Paraglaciecola psychrophila 170: one gene and its partners. The protein of the gene in region 2 binds, or shares a complex with, the protein of the main gene of each other region. Links are inferred from orthologs where the notes say so. Each region holds a gene or a part of one and is shown on either strand. Other genes may lie near its edges.

The links.
Region 1: the proteins of dnaX (region 2) and holA are in contact, whole or in part, in a cryo-EM structure (PDB 8GIZ), measured with the Escherichia coli proteins. The link is inferred for Paraglaciecola psychrophila 170 from one-to-one orthologs.
Region 3: the proteins of dnaX (region 2) and dnaN are in contact, whole or in part, in a cryo-EM structure (PDB 8GIZ), measured with the Escherichia coli proteins. The link is inferred for Paraglaciecola psychrophila 170 from one-to-one orthologs.

Annotation. Positions count from the first base shown.
Region 1 is NC_020514.1:3,333,611-3,336,685, reverse strand. What follows is about bases 3-2,915. They hold holA (DNA polymerase III subunit delta), read right to left. Parts: upstream 2,022-2,915; coding sequence 984-2,021; downstream 3-983. Other genes in these bases: C427_RS14510 (LPS-assembly lipoprotein LptE), read right to left, coding at 2,021-2,560; nadD (nicotinate-nucleotide adenylyltransferase), read right to left, coding at 275-970; rsfS (ribosome silencing factor), read right to left, coding at 3-228. Also shown: more of rsfS, read right to left, coding at 1-2. UniProt on the Escherichia coli protein: Part of the beta sliding clamp loading complex, which hydrolyzes ATP to load the beta clamp onto primed DNA to form the DNA replication pre-initiation complex.
Region 2 is NC_020514.1:1,701,434-1,704,689, reverse strand. The notes cover bases 68-3,161. They hold dnaX (DNA polymerase III subunit gamma/tau), read right to left. Parts: upstream 2,837-3,161; coding sequence 299-2,836; downstream 68-298. Other genes in these bases: apt (adenine phosphoribosyltransferase), read right to left, coding at 2,845-3,161; C427_RS07435 (YbaB/EbfC family nucleoid-associated protein), read right to left, coding at 68-264. Outside these bases: more of C427_RS07435, read right to left, coding at 1-67; more of apt, read right to left, coding at 3,162-3,256. UniProt on the Escherichia coli protein: Part of the beta sliding clamp loading complex, which hydrolyzes ATP to load the beta clamp onto primed DNA to form the DNA replication pre-initiation complex.
Region 3 is NC_020514.1:705-3,668, reverse strand. Bases 163-2,964 are described here. They hold dnaN (DNA polymerase III subunit beta), read right to left. Parts: upstream 2,215-2,964; coding sequence 1,111-2,214; downstream 163-1,110. Other genes in these bases: dnaA (chromosomal replication initiator protein DnaA), read right to left, coding at 2,233-2,964; recF (DNA replication/repair protein RecF), read right to left, coding at 163-1,082. Outside these bases: more of recF, read right to left, coding at 1-162. UniProt on the Escherichia coli protein: Confers DNA tethering and processivity to DNA polymerases and other proteins. Acts as a clamp, forming a ring around DNA (a reaction catalyzed by the clamp-loading complex) which diffuses in an ATP-independent manner freely and bidirectionally along dsDNA.

The DNA of each region.
Region 1 (3,075 bases), 1.6 Mb from region 2 along the record:
ATCTCCGGTTTCTCGCCCTTCAATACTTAAAGGTGTGGTGCCAGCTCGTTTAGCTTCAACTACCACATTTTCGGCAATTGAAATAACATGACGTTTAGAATTACCTGAGCAAATTAACATGGTTTCGGTAACCGAAGATTTTTCTGCAACATCTAAATCAATAATGTCACGACCTTTTAAGTCTTCGACTTTTTCTATTACAAAGGCTTTTAACTGTTGGTGGTCCAAAGACTTTCCTTATGGTTGAATTTTATACAAATGAATTTGTAATAGTTTAACAGAAATCGACACTCTGCTGATAGAGCTTATGCTGTTGAATATAATCTAATATCTTTGGTGGTAAAAAGCACTCAACCGATTGATTTTTATATAATTGTTGTCTTATTTGGGTGGATGAGACGTTTAATGTTTGGGTATTAGCTACATAAATGTGCCCAGCAAGACTGTTATGCAAAGCGATTGGAGTAAAAGTTTGCCTTTTGTTTAGCAATGTTTTTAGTTGTGACGCATGCTGTTTTGAAGAGCTTTCAGAGATCCCTTGTATTTCTTTTACAGACTCGCCCTTTCTTTCACACACTACAAAATGGCAAAGGGAAAATAGGGTTGACCAATCATGCCAAGTAAATAAATTATGGAAAGAGTCGGTGCCTATGAAAAAACACAATGGGGTAGTGGGCATGGCTTCGCGAATTTCTTTTAATGAGTCGACACTAAATGTGGGTTTTCCTCTATTAATATCTCTTGAGTCAGGGTAAAACAAAGGGTAATCGACACAAGTAAGTTCTACCATTTTAAGCCTGTCTTCGCTTGATGCTACTGCAGGATTTTTATGACTGGGAATATAACAAGGCATTAGGGCGACTTTTTTGATGTTGGTTTTTTCTGCCGCTTCTATTACGGGATAAATATGCCCATTGTGAATGGGGTCGAAGGTGCCACCAAAAATACCTAAAGGAGAAGCAAGTTGCACGTAAATATGTCTCCTAGTCTAAAATGCCATAATCTAAAGGCACATTATTGAGAGAATATGGAACAAACAGCAAACATAAATGGCATAACTCTACATAAGGACGTACCACTTGAGTTTGTTTGATAGCGTTATCAAACTCAGCCAGCTTTTGTTGTAATGCACGCATATGCTCTAATGACAAACGCTGCAACGCTGACTGATATAAAGATTGCCGACTTTTCCATATTCGGTGCTGATTCCAGTTAATCGTTTTACCCAGTTGTTTGTCAAATAATATCGCCTGCAACGTTTGCCACTCTCGGGTCAAAGCCCAGACAATAATATTAGGTTCGACTCCCTCACTTTCTAAGCGATAGAGCATTTTTACTGCTCTTTGAGCATCTCCGCTGAGTAAAACATCGATTAAATGAAACACCGTAAATCTGGACTGATCTACAACCGCTTGTTCAACTTGTTCAAAGCTTGGGTTGCCTTGTGGATAAATCAGCATTAACTTTTGAATTTCTTGTTTAGCCGCGAGTAAATTACCTTCACAGTAGTCAACTAACAACTGCGATATTTGCTGCGATGGCTGCATGCCTGCCATATTCATCTGGGTATTCAACCACTGATATAACGCATTGCCTTCAAGAGGATAACAAGGCACATAAACTGCGTGTTTATCCACTGCCTTAAACCACTTTGTGTTTTGTACATCCTTACCTACTTTACCGCCATGTATTACAATCAGCACATCAGGATTCACCTGCTGCGCTAAGCTAGTTAATACCTTGCTACCTTCTGCTCCAGGTTTTCCGGTGGGTAATTCAAGCTCAATGATTTGTCTGGTAGAAAACAACGACAAGGTTTGTGTCGCTTCAATCAGTGTATCCCAGCTAAATTGACCATCTACTACTAAAGATTGGCGTTCGTCAAAGCCTTGGGCTAAGGCGGCGTTTCGAATTAACTCAATACACTCAAGTTTTTGTTGCGGCTCATCACCAAAAATTAGATAGAAAGGCTTTATCTCTGAAGAGGCATTAAGTTTAAATCGGTTTGGATAAACCTGCATTAGCCACCTGTAGTCTGTTGCCAATTGCTATATGAGCTGGCAATTTGACGGATAATGCGATTGGCTGCTTCTTGACGCATTTCGTTTTGGATCAAGTCCAACTCACGAGACTTAGCTAACACTGCATCTGGGTCGTCTTGATATTCCCTAGTGACATCGATTTCTATTTCTATCGCATCTTGTGCTGGAAATTGGATTTGATATTTAATGGTATACACCAACTCATATTCTGCTACTTGTCCGGATGAAAAAAGAGACAACAAGCGCCTCTCAAGTTGGTCGGAGCTTAAATACACAATTACATCCACTTGCTCATCGAGTTGACTAGCACTGGCGGTATTATCCCACACATCAATGTTTATACCTTGCAGCTGCTTACCTAATATCCTATGCAGTGGTGTGTTTTTCTGTGCCGCTAGTAATTGCAGTTGTTGAATACCAGTGGGCAGCCCGTAGTCACCACGTAACTTAAAGCCGCATCCTACTATTGTTAAAACAATAGTCAGGATACAAACATTTAAGCATATGCGTTTTAGCACCTTAATTCGCCACTATGTTGAGTAATCTACCCGGAATATAAATGATTTTTCGGATGGTCTTGCCATCTGTATGTTGCTGCACATTTTGTTCGCCTAAGCCTATAGCCTCGACTTGTTCTTTAGTGGCATCTGCAGCGACGGTAATTTTAGCTCTAACTTTCCCGTTGACTTGCAACACTATTAGTTTTTCGTCTTCAACCATTGCGTCAGCGTCAGCAATAGGCCATGGTGCAGTTTCTACTTCATTTTCATGGCCTAAGTCTCGGTACATTACATGACAAATATGAGGTGCAATAGGAGCCAGTAACAAGACTATCGCATCGATACCTTCGCGCATTACTGCTAAGTCTTGGGCAGATATTTTGGGCGCTTTTTGTAAGTGATTGAGCAACTCCATTGTGGCCGCTACAGCGGTGTTAAACGTCTGGCGTCGACCTATATCATCACTGACTTTTTCAATGGTTTTATGCACCAAACGTCTTAGGTTTTTCTGCGGACCAGACAAGTTAGCTTTA
Region 2 (3,256 bases):
GGTGGTTTCTTGTACACGTCTAACGCCGTCATTAAAGGCCGCGGCAACCAAATCTTCGATCATTTCTTTATCTTCTTCCATCAGGCTGGAATCGATATCAACTCTACGTACGGCATGACTGCACGTCATTGTAACTTTAACCAAACCCGCACCAGACTCACCAGTGACTTCTGTTTTGGCTAACTCTTCTTGATTTTTCTGCATGCGCTCTTGCATTTGTTGCGCTTGCTTCATCATGTTACCCATTCCACCTTTCATCATAATCTGTCTCTCTTTAAAAAAATCTAATTTTAGTAGGCTATCTTGCTCGAATACTTTGTTCGTCGACCTTGGCAGCAAATTGTTTTTGTAACAATTGGATGCCGGGATCACTCTTCACTACTTCCCTCGCGTATTCATGACGCACTTGGTTAACTTTTAATTGCAAAGCATAAGGAGTGTTAATGGGTCGCCCTAGCTCGATTTCAAGCTCAATCGGACTATTAAGTGCTAAACACAGCGCCTCTTTAAGCTGTTGCTGTGCGGTTTCAGAAATAAGATGTACTTTAGTCTCTAAAAGAATCAATTTGACTGTGTTGCCTTGCTGATTAAAAGAAGAGTGCAAGGCCAATTGTTTTGTTAAAGCCGTTACTTGAATATCTTCAATTAATTGACTCCAGCCATCAATTTGTAAAGCTTTTAAGACTTTTTGTTTATTCGGTAAAAAAGCAGAAATCTCTTGGGTGACTTCACCAACATTTTCTTCGTCTAAATGAGCACTAGAATCGAAGTATTCTGCTTCCTGAAGCGTTTTTTCTACTGAGAAAGGGCTGCTGACCAAGGGTGAAAGCACGTGTGTAAACTCAGCTGAAGGCATCGGTGCAACTACCGCTGTAGATTGTGACTCGTTTTCGACCGGCCAAGGCGGTGAGTTATCTATTACATGGCCTGCGCTAAGAGGTGTTACTTGCAGTTGAGATACTGGAGCAGATGCTGCAGGTATATCCTGACTTTGCCTATCGTCATAAGTAGCAGCAGGCTGATTTGCAGCTTCTTGGTTTTGCTTGCGGATCGCGGCTAAATTAAATGGCTTGGCACTTTCAGACTTTTTTACTCGTTCAGCCCCTTCCCCCCCATCACGTTGTCTTTGTTTAAGCTTATTGCGAAGTGCTATTAAATCAGCTGTCGAGGTAGTAGGTTTTGTACCGGTAAGCTGCTCAGTAGGCTGCGTATGCATCCCAGGATTTTCATTGTTGATTGGCTCATGCTCAACATCAAATGCTTGATGCGGGCGCTCGTCCAATGCAACAGGCTGGTATTGTTCGTAATCGTTCGGCTGATGATGACCAAAGTCTGCTGCTTGCGCCATTATATCTTGCTGTTGAGCAAATAAGTCAATGTCTGATGCTGTTGTTAGAACATCATCAAACTCATCAGTTTGTTCTTGTCGGGATAAGGGCGAAATTTCGGGTGAAATCTCGGGTAATATTTCAGATAAAGACTCAGTACTGACGTCTTGTTGCACAGGCGACTGGTTTTCAGCTATCACCGCAGCTACAGAACTGTTTTGCTCCAAACGCTCCGCAACAGGTTCAAGTAAAGGCTGGTTTTGATGTACCACATCATCAGCAACATGGGCGGTAGGCTTAGTCACTACCGAGGCTGAGTTAACATGGTCGCTTGTTTGACTTGTTTCCTGAATGGCAGCTTGTTGTGACCGCCCATCAACCTTTGGAGTTAAAGCAACAATATCTAGCGCTTCCATTTTCACATTATCAGGGCAGAAGGCCAACATACGCAACAAGGTCATTTCTAGACCTGTTCTAGCATCAGCTGCATGGGGTAAGTCTTTTTTACCTGTTAGGGCAATTTGATATAGTAATTGAATCTGTTCAGCAGGCACAGATTTAGCCAATTGAAAAATAGCTCTGGCTGAAATTGTTTCTAATTTACATGCGTCAGGCACAAATTGGGTTAAGGCAATTTGGTGTAACAAGCTCATAATTTCAGCCAGCACCAAGCCATAGTCTGGTGCTTGATTAGCCATAAACTCGACTTGTTGCATAACCGCCGCACTATCTTTTTGTACGATAGCGTGAACTAACTTAAGCACCTGATTTTTGTCCATCAAGCCCAGCATATCTGTGACAATCTGCAAACTCACTACACCGTTGCCTTGGGCAATGGCTTGGTCGGTCAGACTTAACGCATCACGCATACTACCTTGGGCAGCTCTAGCTAATTGGTTAAGCGCTTCTTTATCAAACACAATGCCTTCTTCGCCCAGTACAAAATCTAATTGCTGGCTGATTTGTGTGCGAGACAAGGCCTTAAGATTAAATTGTAAACAGCGGGATAAAATCGTTACTGGTAGTTTTTGTGGGTCAGTCGTCGCCAATAAGAATTTTACATGAGGCGGTGGCTCTTCAAGGGTTTTCAACAAAGCATTAAAACTATGCTTTGACAACATGTGGACTTCATCGATCAAATAAACTTTGAAGCGACCACGGCTGGGTTTGTATTGCACGTTGTCAAGCAACTCGCGGGTATCTTCCACCTTAGTTCGTGATGCGGCATCTATTTCAAGCAAATCAATAAAGTTGCCATTTTCGATTTCTTTACAGGTACTACATTGTCCACAAGGTTTAGCACTTAAACCTTGTTCACAATTTAAACTTTTTGAAAAAATACGGGCGATAGTGGTTTTGCCAACACCTCGCGTACCGGTAAATAAATAAGCATGATGCAATCTATTGTTATCAAGCGCATTAGAAATGGCGGTAACGACATGTTCTTGCCCAACTAACTCGCCAAAACGGTTAGGTCGCCATTTCCTTGCTAAAACTTGATAACTCATTTACGTTTTTACTCGCCGTCGAATTCGCAAATAGAAAAACTGGTAACGCCACAATCGGTGAGCTTTTGCTCGCCACCGAGTGCAGGTAAAGAAATAACAAAACCAGCGTGTTCAACTACACCGCCTAGGCGCCTGATCAAATTAGCTGTGGCAACCATAGTACCGCCAGTTGCCAATAAATCATCTAACATCAATACTTTTTCACCAGGCTTAACGGCATCTCGGTGGATTTCTAAGCTATCTGTACCGTATTCAAGTTCGTAACTTTCGCTAATCACTTCCCGTGGAAGTTTGTTTGGCTTACGCACAGGAATAAATCCTATACCTAACTCTATAGCCAGAGGTGCACCAAACAAAAATCCACGAGCTTCGGTACCCGCGACTTTATCAAAACCCATTGGCGCATAATGCTTCAATAAG
Region 3 (2,964 bases), 1.7 Mb from region 2 along the record:
TCCTCTCTCACCTGGCCATGTTCCACGTGAAACACTTTTTTATCGTTATAGTTCTCTAAGAACTCTAGTTGTTTGATATCAATAGCTGTAACAAACAATTGAGTATCAGAAGTGTTCAATCTTGATATAAACACTTTTCTTTTTTCTTCATCTAATTCTGCACCAACATCATCCAATAGAAAGATTGAGGTCTTATCTGTCTGGGCATGTAAATACTGTGTTTGAGCAAGTTGCATACCTGCCACCAACATCCTTAACTGACCCCTAGATAAAACCTCATGTGCATTTACACCTTGGGTCTTAATACGTAGGTCTGCTTTATGAGGTCCAACGCTTAAAAAACCATTCTTTTGGTCTCGTTGCCTATTCTTTAATACAGCGTCCGATAAACTGTAACCCTTTTCCCACCCCCTATAATACGAAATTTCGAAGGAAAACTCAGGTAAAAAATCTTTTAAATTTGAATTAATAAGGTGTATTAAATGATCATTGAGTAAATTTTCTCTTTTTAGACTAATTGACTCACCCTTTTGACAAAGAATGTCATTCCAATAATCTAAACCTTGCTTTGGTTGATAGCTTTTATACAAGGCATTTAGATGCTTTAAGGACCTACTATAAACCTGAAAATCTAAATTAAAAGATTGTTCCACGTGAAACAACAACCAATCTAGATATCGCCTGCGTAACTTTGGTGAACCAAGTAATAAATCCGAGCTTTGAGGCGTGAAAATTTGGATAGGCAAATAACTAGCTAAATCTGTTGCACGGCTAGACTTATTTCCATTTATATTCACGATACAACTGTCGTTGGATAGTCTACTTATACCAAATTTTTGCTGAATACCATCCTCGATCAGTGCCGAACAAAAAACAGTAAAACCGGGTTTATCATGACTAATAACACTTTTGTGTTTATGAGTACGAAAAGAACGTGCAAAACCTAAATAATGTAAGGCCTCAAGAATTGAAGATTTGCCACTACCATTTGCACCTAAGAAAACGTTTAAACTTTCATGTGCAGTAAGTGACAAATCATTAATATTTCTAAAATGACTTATCTGGACTTTGTCCAGCTTCATAGGGAACCAAACTTCTTATAAAGACTGATTACAATCTCATTGGCATTATAACGTATAACGCAGAGTCATCCCTAGAGTCTTCTATTAATGCACTGCTATTTGAGTCAGCCAAAGTAATTCGAACGTCTTCACAGCTTAAGCCGTTCATTACATCAATTAAGTATGCGACATTAAAGCCAATTTCTAAACTATCACCCTGATAATCAACATCTACGATTTCTTCAGCTTCTTCCTGCTCTGGATTGTTGGCTGTAATTTTTAGCTCCCCATTAGACAGATTTAAACGTACACCTCTAAACTTTTCATTTGACAGGATTGAAGCTCTGGAAAAAGCGTGCTTAAGAACATCCTTACTAGACTCAATTTTTTTATCGCCATCTTTTGGCAACACACGCCTATAATCAGGGAAACGACCATCAACTAGCTTGCTAGTAAATATGAAATCAGTTGAAAAAATTCTAATGTGGTTTGAGCCAACTTGAACTTTTACTAACTTATCATTATCCTCAATTAAGCGGATTATCTCTAAGACGCCTTTACGGGGAATAATCACCTGACGGTTAGTTAATGTAGCATTTGTATAATTTAAACGACACAAAGCCAACCTATGTCCATCTGTAGCAACGGTACGAATGAGGTTATCTTCTGTCTCGAGGGACATGCCATTTAAGTAATAACGAACATCTTGCTGGGCCATACAAAAATGTGTGCTGTCGATTAGACGCTTTAAATCTGATTGAGGTATTTCGAACTCTAAATCGCCTTGCCAATCTTCGAGGTTAGGATAGTCGTCAGCAGACAATGTAGATAAACTATATTTACTACGTCCAGACTTCAGCAATGCTTTATTGGATTCAACACTAAAATCTATACTGCTGCCTTCATTAAGTCCTCTACAAATATCTAATAATTTTTTAGCTGGGACGGTAATTTCACCTTCAACGAAGTCACCACTTAAAGTGACGTTAGAGATTAATTCCACTTCTAAATCCGTCCCTGTTAGCCAGAGTGAGTTATCACTAACCTTTATTAAAACATTAGATAATATAGGCAATGTGTGACGGCGTTCAACTGCACCTGAAACTAATTGAAGAGGCTGTAAGAAATTTTCCCTACTAATGCTAAATTTCATCTTTTTACTCGTGAATTTTTATGAAGAAAGTGTGCGTATTAAATTTTGATAGTCTTCTTTTATATCATGACTTTCTTCCCTTAGCTGCACTATTTTTCTACAAGCGTGCAATACCGTGGTGTGGTCTCGTCCACCAAAAGCGTCACCAATCTCTGGCAAACTATGGTTAGTTAATTCTTTAGACAAAGCCATCGCCATTTGCCTAGGTCTGGCGACACTTCGGCTGCGCCGTTTTGACAAAATGTCAGCCATCTTAATCTTGTAATATTCTGCGACTGTCTTTTGAATGTTATCGATCGTGACTAATTTTTCTTGCAGTGCCAGTAAATCACGAAGCGCTTCACGAACAAAATCTATCGTAATAGGACGTCCCGTAAAGTTTGCATTAGCAATGACCCGGTTTAACGCACCTTCGAGTTCACGGACATTTGAGCGTAAACGTTTAGCAATAAAGAAAGCAACTTCATCAGGTAAAAATATTTTATTTTCAACCGCCTTGCGCATCAAAATGGCTACACGGGTCTCTAACTCAGGTGGTTCGATGGCGATCGTAAGACCCCAACCAAAGCGAGATTTAAGTCGGTCTTCAACACCCACAATCTCTTTTGGATAACGATCAGAAGTGAGAATTATCTGTTGATTACCTTCTAATAATGCATTGAAGGTATGGAAAAACTCTTCTTGAGAGCGCTCTTTGTTCGCGAAAAATTGAATATCGTCTATAAGTAAAGCATCGACTGATCGGTAATA